DNA from 2 places in the Shewanella sp. GXUN23E genome. Region 2 is predicted to be linked to the other one. Evidence: riboswitches for the same ligand, from Rfam matches in the RefSeq annotation. Region 2 holds a riboswitch; the other holds the start of a gene.
The links. A riboswitch is a leader RNA that binds a small molecule or an ion and turns the genes downstream of it on or off. The one in region 2 is predicted to bind lysine.
Positions count from the first base shown of each region.

Region 1: another riboswitch for lysine. It lies ahead of ACRRUX_RS09560 (Na+/H+ antiporter NhaC family protein); the one in region 2 lies ahead of lysC (lysine-sensitive aspartokinase 3).

Region 1 covers NZ_JBOZWP010000008.1:104,661-109,039, reverse strand. Annotated here, with positions in the region: gene ACRRUX_RS09570 (electron transfer flavoprotein subunit beta/FixA family protein) at 1-278, shown strand, start outside; gene ACRRUX_RS09565 (electron transfer flavoprotein subunit alpha/FixB family protein) at 279-1,202, shown strand; lysine riboswitch at 1,303-1,501, shown strand; gene ACRRUX_RS09560 (Na+/H+ antiporter NhaC family protein) at 1,611-3,170, shown strand; gene ACRRUX_RS09555 (thymidine kinase) at 3,282-3,860, shown strand; gene ACRRUX_RS09550 (hypothetical protein) at 3,942-4,328, opposite strand.
Region 2 covers NZ_JBOZWP010000004.1:93,139-97,517, reverse strand. Annotated here, with positions in the region: gene ACRRUX_RS05550 (DPP IV N-terminal domain-containing protein) at 1-24, shown strand, start outside; gene arcA (two-component system response regulator ArcA) at 111-827, opposite strand; gene ACRRUX_RS05540 (DUF3293 domain-containing protein) at 1,412-1,843, shown strand; lysine riboswitch at 1,961-2,135, shown strand; gene lysC (lysine-sensitive aspartokinase 3) at 2,272-3,627, shown strand; gene ACRRUX_RS05530 (succinylglutamate desuccinylase/aspartoacylase family protein) at 3,624-4,379, shown strand, end outside.

The DNA.
Region 1 (4,379 bases), on a different contig from region 2:
AAGTTGATGGCGGACTGCAAACCCTCAGCATGCCGTTGCCTGCCGTGGTGACTGCTGACCTGCGTCTGAATGAGCCCCGTTACGCCAAGTTGCCGGACATCATGAAAGCCAAGCGCAAACCACTGGATGTGGTGTCCGTTGCTGAGCTGGGGGTAACGCTGAAAACTCACCAGCAGGTGCTGAAAGTGACGCCTCCGGCTGCCCGCCAGGCCGGTGTCATGGTCGAGTCGGTTGCGGCTCTGGTTGATAAACTGAAAAACGAAGCCAAGGTGATCTAAATGACCATTCTAGTAATTGCAGAACATGACAATGTCAGTCTGAAGCCTGAAACGGCCAAGATCATCAATGCTGCCTCGCAAATCGGCGGCGATATTCATTTGCTGGTGGCCGGTCATGATTGTGCCGGTGTTGCTCGCTCTGCAAGCCAGCTCAGTGGTGTCAGTAAGGTATTGCTGGCTGACAATGCCGTATACGGCGCCCATCTGGCACAGAATCTGGCTCCTGTGGTGGTTGATGCCGCTCCTGACTACAGCCACATTCTGGCTGCAGCGAGCAGTCAGGGTAAAGATCTGTTGCCACGGGTTGCTGCGTTGCTGGATGTATCTCAGCTATCTGAGGTGGTCAGCATTGTGGATGCCGACACCTTTGTTCGCCCTGTGTATGCCGGTAATGCGATGGCGACCGTCAAGAGTCTGGATGACAAGAAGGTAATGACAATCCGCACCAGTGCGTTTGATGCCGTTGGCAATGATGGCAGTGCACAGGTGCAACCTGTTGCAGCAGTGCATGCAGCCAATACTGAGTTTGTTTCCCAGGAGTTGACCAGATCTGAACGTCCTGAACTTGGCAATGCCGGCATTATTGTCTCCGGTGGCCGCGGCATGGGCAGCGGTGAAAACTTCGCTTTGCTCGAAGCGTTGGCGGATAAACTCGGGGCTGCGGTGGGGGCCTCCCGCGCTGCGGTGGACGCCGGGTTCGTACCCAACGATTTGCAGGTCGGGCAGACAGGTAAAATTGTTGCCCCCGAGCTGTATATTGCGGTGGGTATTTCCGGTGCCATTCAACATCTGGCAGGTATGAAGGATTCCAAGGTGATTGTGGCAATCAACAAGGATCCGGATGCGCCGATTTTCCAGGTTGCCGATTACGGCCTGGCGGCAGATTTGTTTGAGGCTGTTCCTGCACTGACCGATATGCTTTAATCTGTGAGCCCGGTCACGATAAGCAGTTTTGAAGCGGTTTTGGGGTAGCAATATCCCAACCGCTTATGGTTTTATCTCCCTCACGCCTGAGATTAAGGTGTTCTTAAGTAGAGGTTGCGCCACCTATCAGTACCGATTGCCAGGGTGATACCAGTGATCGATCGGGAAAGGAGTTGGTGCCGAAGTGATTGAGTTTATCAGGGCCAATCGCTGGGGCTGTTACCGAACAGGGACAGCACTGCCATAGTATTTTCCACCGGGATGATGGAAAGCCATTACTATGGAGCGCTACTGACAGGACAGGTGCTCTGCATACCCATGCGATGTCTTCGCATGGCCGTGACTTATCCCCATTCCTTCAGTGTTCTCCATTCGTCGTATTAAACAACGAAAGAAAATAAAACAATTATGACAGTTATCAGCTATGCCGATTCGGCGTTTTCTTTGCTGCCGCCTGTGGTGGCCATTCTCCTGGCGATTTTGACGCGCCGGGTATTATTGTCTTTGGGGGTAGGGATCCTGTTGGGCAGTTTGTTGCTGACCCAATTCAATATCAGCGATACCGCCCTGTATCTGGGGGATCGCGTCACTAAACTGTTCTGGGACGACGGTGCTCTGAACAGCTGGAACGTCTATATTCTCGGTTTTTTGATCCTGCTTGGCATGATTACTGCGCTTATCACCGTCAGTGGTGCTGCCCGCGCGTTTGCTGAGTGGGCCCGTCAGCGTATTCGCTGTAAACGCGATGCCAAGCTGCTGACCATTTTCCTCGGCTGCGTGGTGTTTATCGACGACTATTTCAACTCGCTGGTGGTTGGCAGCGTGTGTCGTCCATTGACCGACAGATACTATATTTCCCGCGCCAAGCTGGCATATCTGCTGGATTCCACTGCAGCGCCTGTGTGCGTGATCTCTCCTGTATCCAGCTGGGGAGCTTACATTATAGCCCTGATCGGCGGTATTCTGGCGACCCATGGTATGAGTGAAGCCGGTCATTTGAGCGTATTCGTGGAAATGATCCCCATGAACTTCTACGCCATTTTTGCGCTGTTGCTGCTGATCTGTGTGTCTTTGTTTGGTCTGGATGTGGGACCAATGCGCACCCATGAACGCAATGCCCAGAAGGGCGAGTTGTGGGATCCTGCCAAGACACCGCCGGGTGCGGATGCCGATCTGCCTGAAGCCGACACCGGCAGAGTGATGGGACTGTTCCTGCCGATTGGTACCCTGGTGCTGGCGACTGTGTATTTTATGGTATCCAGCGGCGCCAATGCGCTGGCTGCTGATGGCAAACCATTCGACTTAATCAAGGCATTTGAAAATACTGATGTCAGTTCGTCACTGTTCTTCGGTGCGCTGATCGGTCTGGGTGTCACCCTGGCGATGGTGCTGATGCAGGGAATTGACAAGAAACTGATCCTCAAAGGCCTGACTGCCGGTGCCAAATCCATGCTGCCTGCTATCTGGATCCTGCTGTTCGCCTGGACCATTGCCGGCGTCATTGGTCAGATGGAAACCGGTAAGTTTATGGCGAGTCTGGCGTCTGGCAATATTCCGTTCGAAATGCTGCCGGCGGTGATGTTTGTTTTGGCTGGGTTGACCGCTTTTGCCACCGGCACCAGCTGGGGGACTTTTGGTATTATGCTGCCGATTGCCGCCGATATGGCCATGGGCAGTCACACTGCCATGATGCTGCCAATGCTGGCGTCAGTGTTGGCCGGTGCGGTATTTGGTGACCACTGCTCACCCATCTCTGACACCACGATTCTGTCATCCACCGGTGCCAGCTGTCCGCACATCGACCATGTGGTGACTCAGTTGCCTTATGCTCTGATTGTCGCGCTGATAAGCCTGGTGGGTTACACAGTGCTGGGCTTCACTGAATCAGTTGGTGCCGGACTAGCTACCTGTGGCGGCTTGTTTGTGCTGAGCATCATCTATCTGAAAATCAAGGCTGGCTCACGCTGAGCGGCGATATGACAGTGTTAAACGCGGCCTGAGTGCCGCGTTTTTTATGGGTGTTGCCCTGCGCTGAGCAATGGTAGAATGCCGCCGTACACTTTTTTGGGGAACTGAATTTTGGCGCAGCTTTACTTTTATTACTCGGCGATGAATGCCGGTAAATCCACTTCTTTGTTGCAGTCGTCTTATAACTACCGTGAGCGTGGGATGAATACTCTGGTGATGACGGCTTCCATCGATGACAGATATGGAGTGGGCAAAGTCGCGTCCCGCATAGGCATTGAATCGGATGCTCAGGTGTTTGGTGCCGGTGATAATCTGGTGGATATGATCGCCAGTGCCCATGCTGCCCAGACCTTGCATTGTGTGCTGGTGGATGAGTGTCAGTTTCTCAGCAAGGAGCAGGTCAAACAGCTGGCTTACGTGGTCGATAAGCTGGATATTCCGGTGCTGTGCTATGGGCTGCGCACCGATTTTCAGGGCGAGCTGTTTGTTGGCAGCCAATATCTGCTGGCCTGGGCCGACAAGCTGGTGGAGCTGAAAACCATCTGTCATTGCGGCCGTAAAGCCAACATGGTGCTGCGTCTGGATGGCAATGGCAATGCCATGAAAGAGGGCGAGCAGGTCGCCATTGGCGGTAACGAAAGCTATGTGTCAGTCTGTCGCAAGCATTTCCGTGAAGCCTTGTGGGACTGACTCGGCAACGCTGACAAAGGGAAAATAACTCCCATACTGATTATAAAAGGAGACTTTCGGGTCTCCTTTTATCCGTCAGCACTATTGTTCGAACTCCGTTGCCAGCTGCTTATATTTAAACTGTCTGATGGTCGCAGGGTGAAGCAACACTGCCAGACCGATAATAAATATGGCGATAGAGACGGCCGTTTTTAAGGCGGTGTAACTGCGCCAGTCCCATTGTCCGAACCAGAGCAGCATAGCGAAAAGTATCAGGCTGACCAACAGCCAGCAAATGGAAAACAATCGCCAGCGATTGTTGTATTGCCATAGCCCCCACACTGCTGGCAGGAACAGAAGATTGGAATTGATATTCACTGCCCGTGGTTCCCAGAGCAGTCCCTGCAGCAAATCCCATATAGCCATCAGGCCCATGATTCCAAGCAGTAGCATAACAATGATAAGTGGCTTTCCATGTTCAGAGGTCATGACGCATTCCTTTTGCCATTTGTTGATTTGTTCCGCCAGGCTTCCTGTTAG
Region 2 (4,379 bases):
CAGCTGAAGAGCAGTAGCCAGTAATCCGTCGTCAACCTATTTCAGGACGGGACAGAGCCAATAAAAAAGCCAGCATAGTGCTGGCTTTTTTGGATGACGGTCAAACTGGATTAGTCTTCCAGATTGCCGCAGAAACGGTAACCTTCGCCGTGAATAGTCGCGATGATTTCAGGCGTATCTGGCTGGCTTTCGAAGTGCTTACGGATACGACGGATAGTCACGTCTACAGTACGGTCGTGTGGCTTCAGCTCACGGCCGGTCATCTTCATCAGCAGATCGGCACGGCTGAGGATCTTGCCTGGGTTCTCAACAAAGTGCAGCATGGCACGGAACTCACTGCGAGGCAGTTTGAATGACTCACCCTGTGGGCTGATCAGTGAGCGGCTGTTGATCTCCAGAGTCCAACCGTTGAAACGGTAGAATTCTACAGAACTCTTTTCTTCTACCTCAGCGCTTGCGCTATTTACGCGAGTCAGAAGGTTACGGGCGCGAATAGTCAGTTCACGTGGGTTGAACGGCTTGGTAATGTAATCGTCCGCGCCAATTTCAAGACCCAGGATCTTATCAACTTCGTTGTCACGACCGGTCAGGAAGATCAGGCCAATGTTATTGATTTCACGCAATTCGCGCGCCAACAACAGACCGTTCTTACCTGGCAGATTGATATCCATAACAACCAGATTAACTTTGTTTTCCTGCAAAGCTTTATGCATTTCTGCGCCGTCATTGGCCTCAGTTACCACATATCCTTCTGCCTCAAAAATGCTTCTTAAGGTATTACGGGTTACGGCTTCATCTTCAACGATCAGAATGTGCGGGTTTTGCATGCTATTTACCTAATTGACAATGTGGTGCTGTGCTAACCATTAAACAGTCGTCCGGGAGAATAATCTCCTTAACAAGCGCGTACCAAACGTAAATATCGCGAGTGTTCTTCTAAAACAGAAGGGATTAGGACGGCGACTCACTCCATGATTAGCCCATTTGCAATCGACCAGGGTGAGTACTGGTCATTGCGAAGTTGTACAATATTCGATGCACTTGAATGCGAATAGTTCCGCAGTCGTTGTGTCTTTGTGATGGCCGAAAATTTATTTGCCGACCGATGACAATTTGTACAACTCTCAATTTGCTGATTAACCACTCAGGTTAGATGTAACGAAAGCGATTTGTACTTGCGTTCAGAAGGTTAGTCAGCAGACCGGGCTATTGTACTCGTTTTAGGCATTTGTTAACAAATTAAATGTTAAAAATTCCTGCCGAGGGCGTGATCTATATCATCTAAATTTCATTACCCTCTGAATTTATTTGAGATTGTTTTTAATACCTATGTGATACTAATCACAAAAGCTTGGCCTTTTATCCGGAACTGGCTACACTGGCCGGGGCTTAGATAAATCACAAGTTAATCATGACTCAATTCACGTCTTCGCTTTGGTATCATTATCAACAAACTGTTTTCCTGCTTACTCAACCTCTTTCCCCTTCATTATCTTTCGCAATTGTGACTGCTTTTAACCCCATGGGGACGACTCTAGCCAATTGTCAAAATCGCTTAAATGACAGGATGTTACAGGCTAAAATCGAACAGCTTAACGTGCCTTATCGGCGGGTGATTGGCGCCAGTGCCGACCTGTCACATATGGAGCGAAGCTGGGCACTGTTTTGTGACAAACAGGCCGCCCTGGCACTGGGAAATCACTTCAGACAATTGGGTATATATTTTGTCGAAAATGGACAACTTTGGTTACTACCCTGTCATTCACAAATGGAAGCCATTGAATTGGGTGAATTCTCGGCCAGAGTGCAGCTGGTCAGCGAATTGCCCGAGCTGGAATTTTAAATTGCATGACTACTTTGGTGGCTCAGGTTGAATATTTTTGTTGTGCATTAAACAAAGATTGACTTTTATTAACCTTGATTGGTAGTTTTTAACTCCGCTGCATGTTAGAGGCAGCGTTTACACAGAAGAGGAGCGTTAACCAGGTAAGTGAGTCAAGGGGCACAAACCCTGCTTGAAACTCACCCAGGGGGATTGACGCCGAGGTATACCCGGGTTTGTGTCCGGGCGTATCGATTGCTCAGGTTGAATCCTGACGATTGTCACCTGTATATGGTGGAGAGCTTCTGGTGAGTTATTGTTTCCCTCCCCATGGGGTGCTGTCGCTGCACCAGGCTCTCCGGACGATGTGAGTTCGGAGATAACGTCATGTTTTATCAAGTCAAAAAAGTCAGATTACGGCGTCCATTCTACTTAGTGGAGGGGCCGGTATGACTGTTGTTGCCAAATTTGGTGGTACCTCTGTAGCTGATTATCAGGCCATGGGGCGTTGCGCCGACATAGTATTGAACAATCCTGCGACCCGAATTGTTGTGGTCAGTGCCTCCAGTGGTGTTACCAATCTGCTGGTCGAATTGACTCAGGCAAATCTTACCGATGAGCGCCGGCTGGAGTTGCTCAAGTCGGTGGCTGCCATTCAGTACGGCATTCTGGATTGTCTTGGTCGTCCGGCCGAGGTAGCGTCAGAGCTGGACAAGTTGCTGAGTCAGATGTCGGTGCTGAGCGATGCGCTGGTACTGAATCGCGGTAAGCACCTGATGGATGCATTGTTGTCCACCGGCGAGTTGTGTTCCTCATTGCTGTTTGCCGCAGTGTTGCGTGAACGGGGCGCCAGAGCCAGCAGTTTCGATGTGCGCGGGGTGATGCGCACGGATGGCCATTTTGGTCGCGCTGAGCCGCAGATTGCTGATATTGAGGCGTTGGTCAGCACTGAGCTGGCGCCGCTACTGAAAGACAATTTGATTGTGACTCAGGGTTTTATCGGTGCTGATGAGCAGGGACAGACCACAACGCTGGGACGTGGTGGCAGTGATTATTCAGCGGCGCTGCTGGCCGAAGCGCTGCGCGCCGAGGCGGTGGAGATCTGGACGGATGTACCGGGCATTTTTACCACAGATCCACGTCTGGCGCCCGGTGCCCGGGCTCTGGAGGAAATCAGCTTCAATGAAGCTGCGGAAATGGCGACCTTCGGCGCCAAAGTGCTGCATCCTGCCACAATCTTACCTGCAGTACGCCGACAAATTCAGGTATTTGTCGGCTCCAGCAAGGAGCCTGAGCGTGGTGGCACCTGGATCCGCCACCAGGTTGAGCATCCTCCTGTTTATCGGGCGGTAGCGTTGCGCCGGGGACAGACGCTGCTGAATCTGCACAGCCTGCAGATGCTGCATGCCCAGGGCTTTCTGGCACATATTTTCGCGACCCTCGCCAAGCATCGAATATCCGTGGATTTGATTACCACTTCCGAAGTGAATGTGTCGTTGACGCTGGATAAAACCGGCTCTGACAGTACCGGCACCGGCCTTTTGAGTGAAGCCCTGCTGCAGGAGCTGGCAGAGCACTGCCGGGTATCGGTGGAAGACAATCTGGCTCTGGTGGCGATTATCGGCAATCGCATTGCCACTACCTCAGGTGTTTGCCGTCGGGTATTTACCGTGCTGGAGCCATTCAATGTGCGCATGATTTGTCAGGGGGCAAGCCCTCATAATCTGTGTGTATTGGTGGATGAAAAAGATGCCGCTCCCGTGGTTGCCGCGCTGCACTCCAACCTGTTTGAGACAGCGTTATGAGCCGCTGGCAGAAATTCACGGTTAAGGTGGGGGAGCTGGCTACCGGGCATGAGCTGACTCTGCCGGTGTTCCGCTTTGAGGGACGGGATCCGGCGGCCCCCAGCGTGTATATACAAGCCAATGTGCATGGCGCTGAGGTGCAGGGCAATGCGGTGATTTTCCAGTTGATGAAACGCCTGGAACAACTCGATTTGCTTGGGCGCATCACTCTGGTACCGCTGGCCAATCCACTGGGGATTAACCAGAAAAGTGGTGAATTTACCCTGGGAAGATTTGACCCTATCACAGGGGTAAACTGGAACCGTGAGTATCAGGATCTGACACCTGAGCTGCCGCAGTGGTTTGATGCTCATCGCCATCTGGAACCTGCGGCAATGCTGCAGGCCTATCGTCAACATTTGTTGGCGCAATGCGAGCGGCAATTGGCTTCCCCCTGGGGCGTGACCACTGGCAGGCGTTTGGCGCTGAGCCTGCAGGCCATGGCACACAGGGCGGATATTGTGCTGGATCTGCATACCGGCCCCAAATCCTGTAAACACCTGTATTGTCCTGGATACGCAAAGGATGCTGCGCGGTTATTCGCCATTCCCTGTGTACTGCTGATGCCCAATGAATTTGGCGGGGCTATGGATGAGGCGGCTTTTTATCCCTGGTGGCAATTGGCGCAATATGCCTCAAACCAAGGGATGGATATGCCACCTGCGGTGGAGGCTTTTACGCTGGAGTTGGGATCCCAGGAGCGCATTGATTTA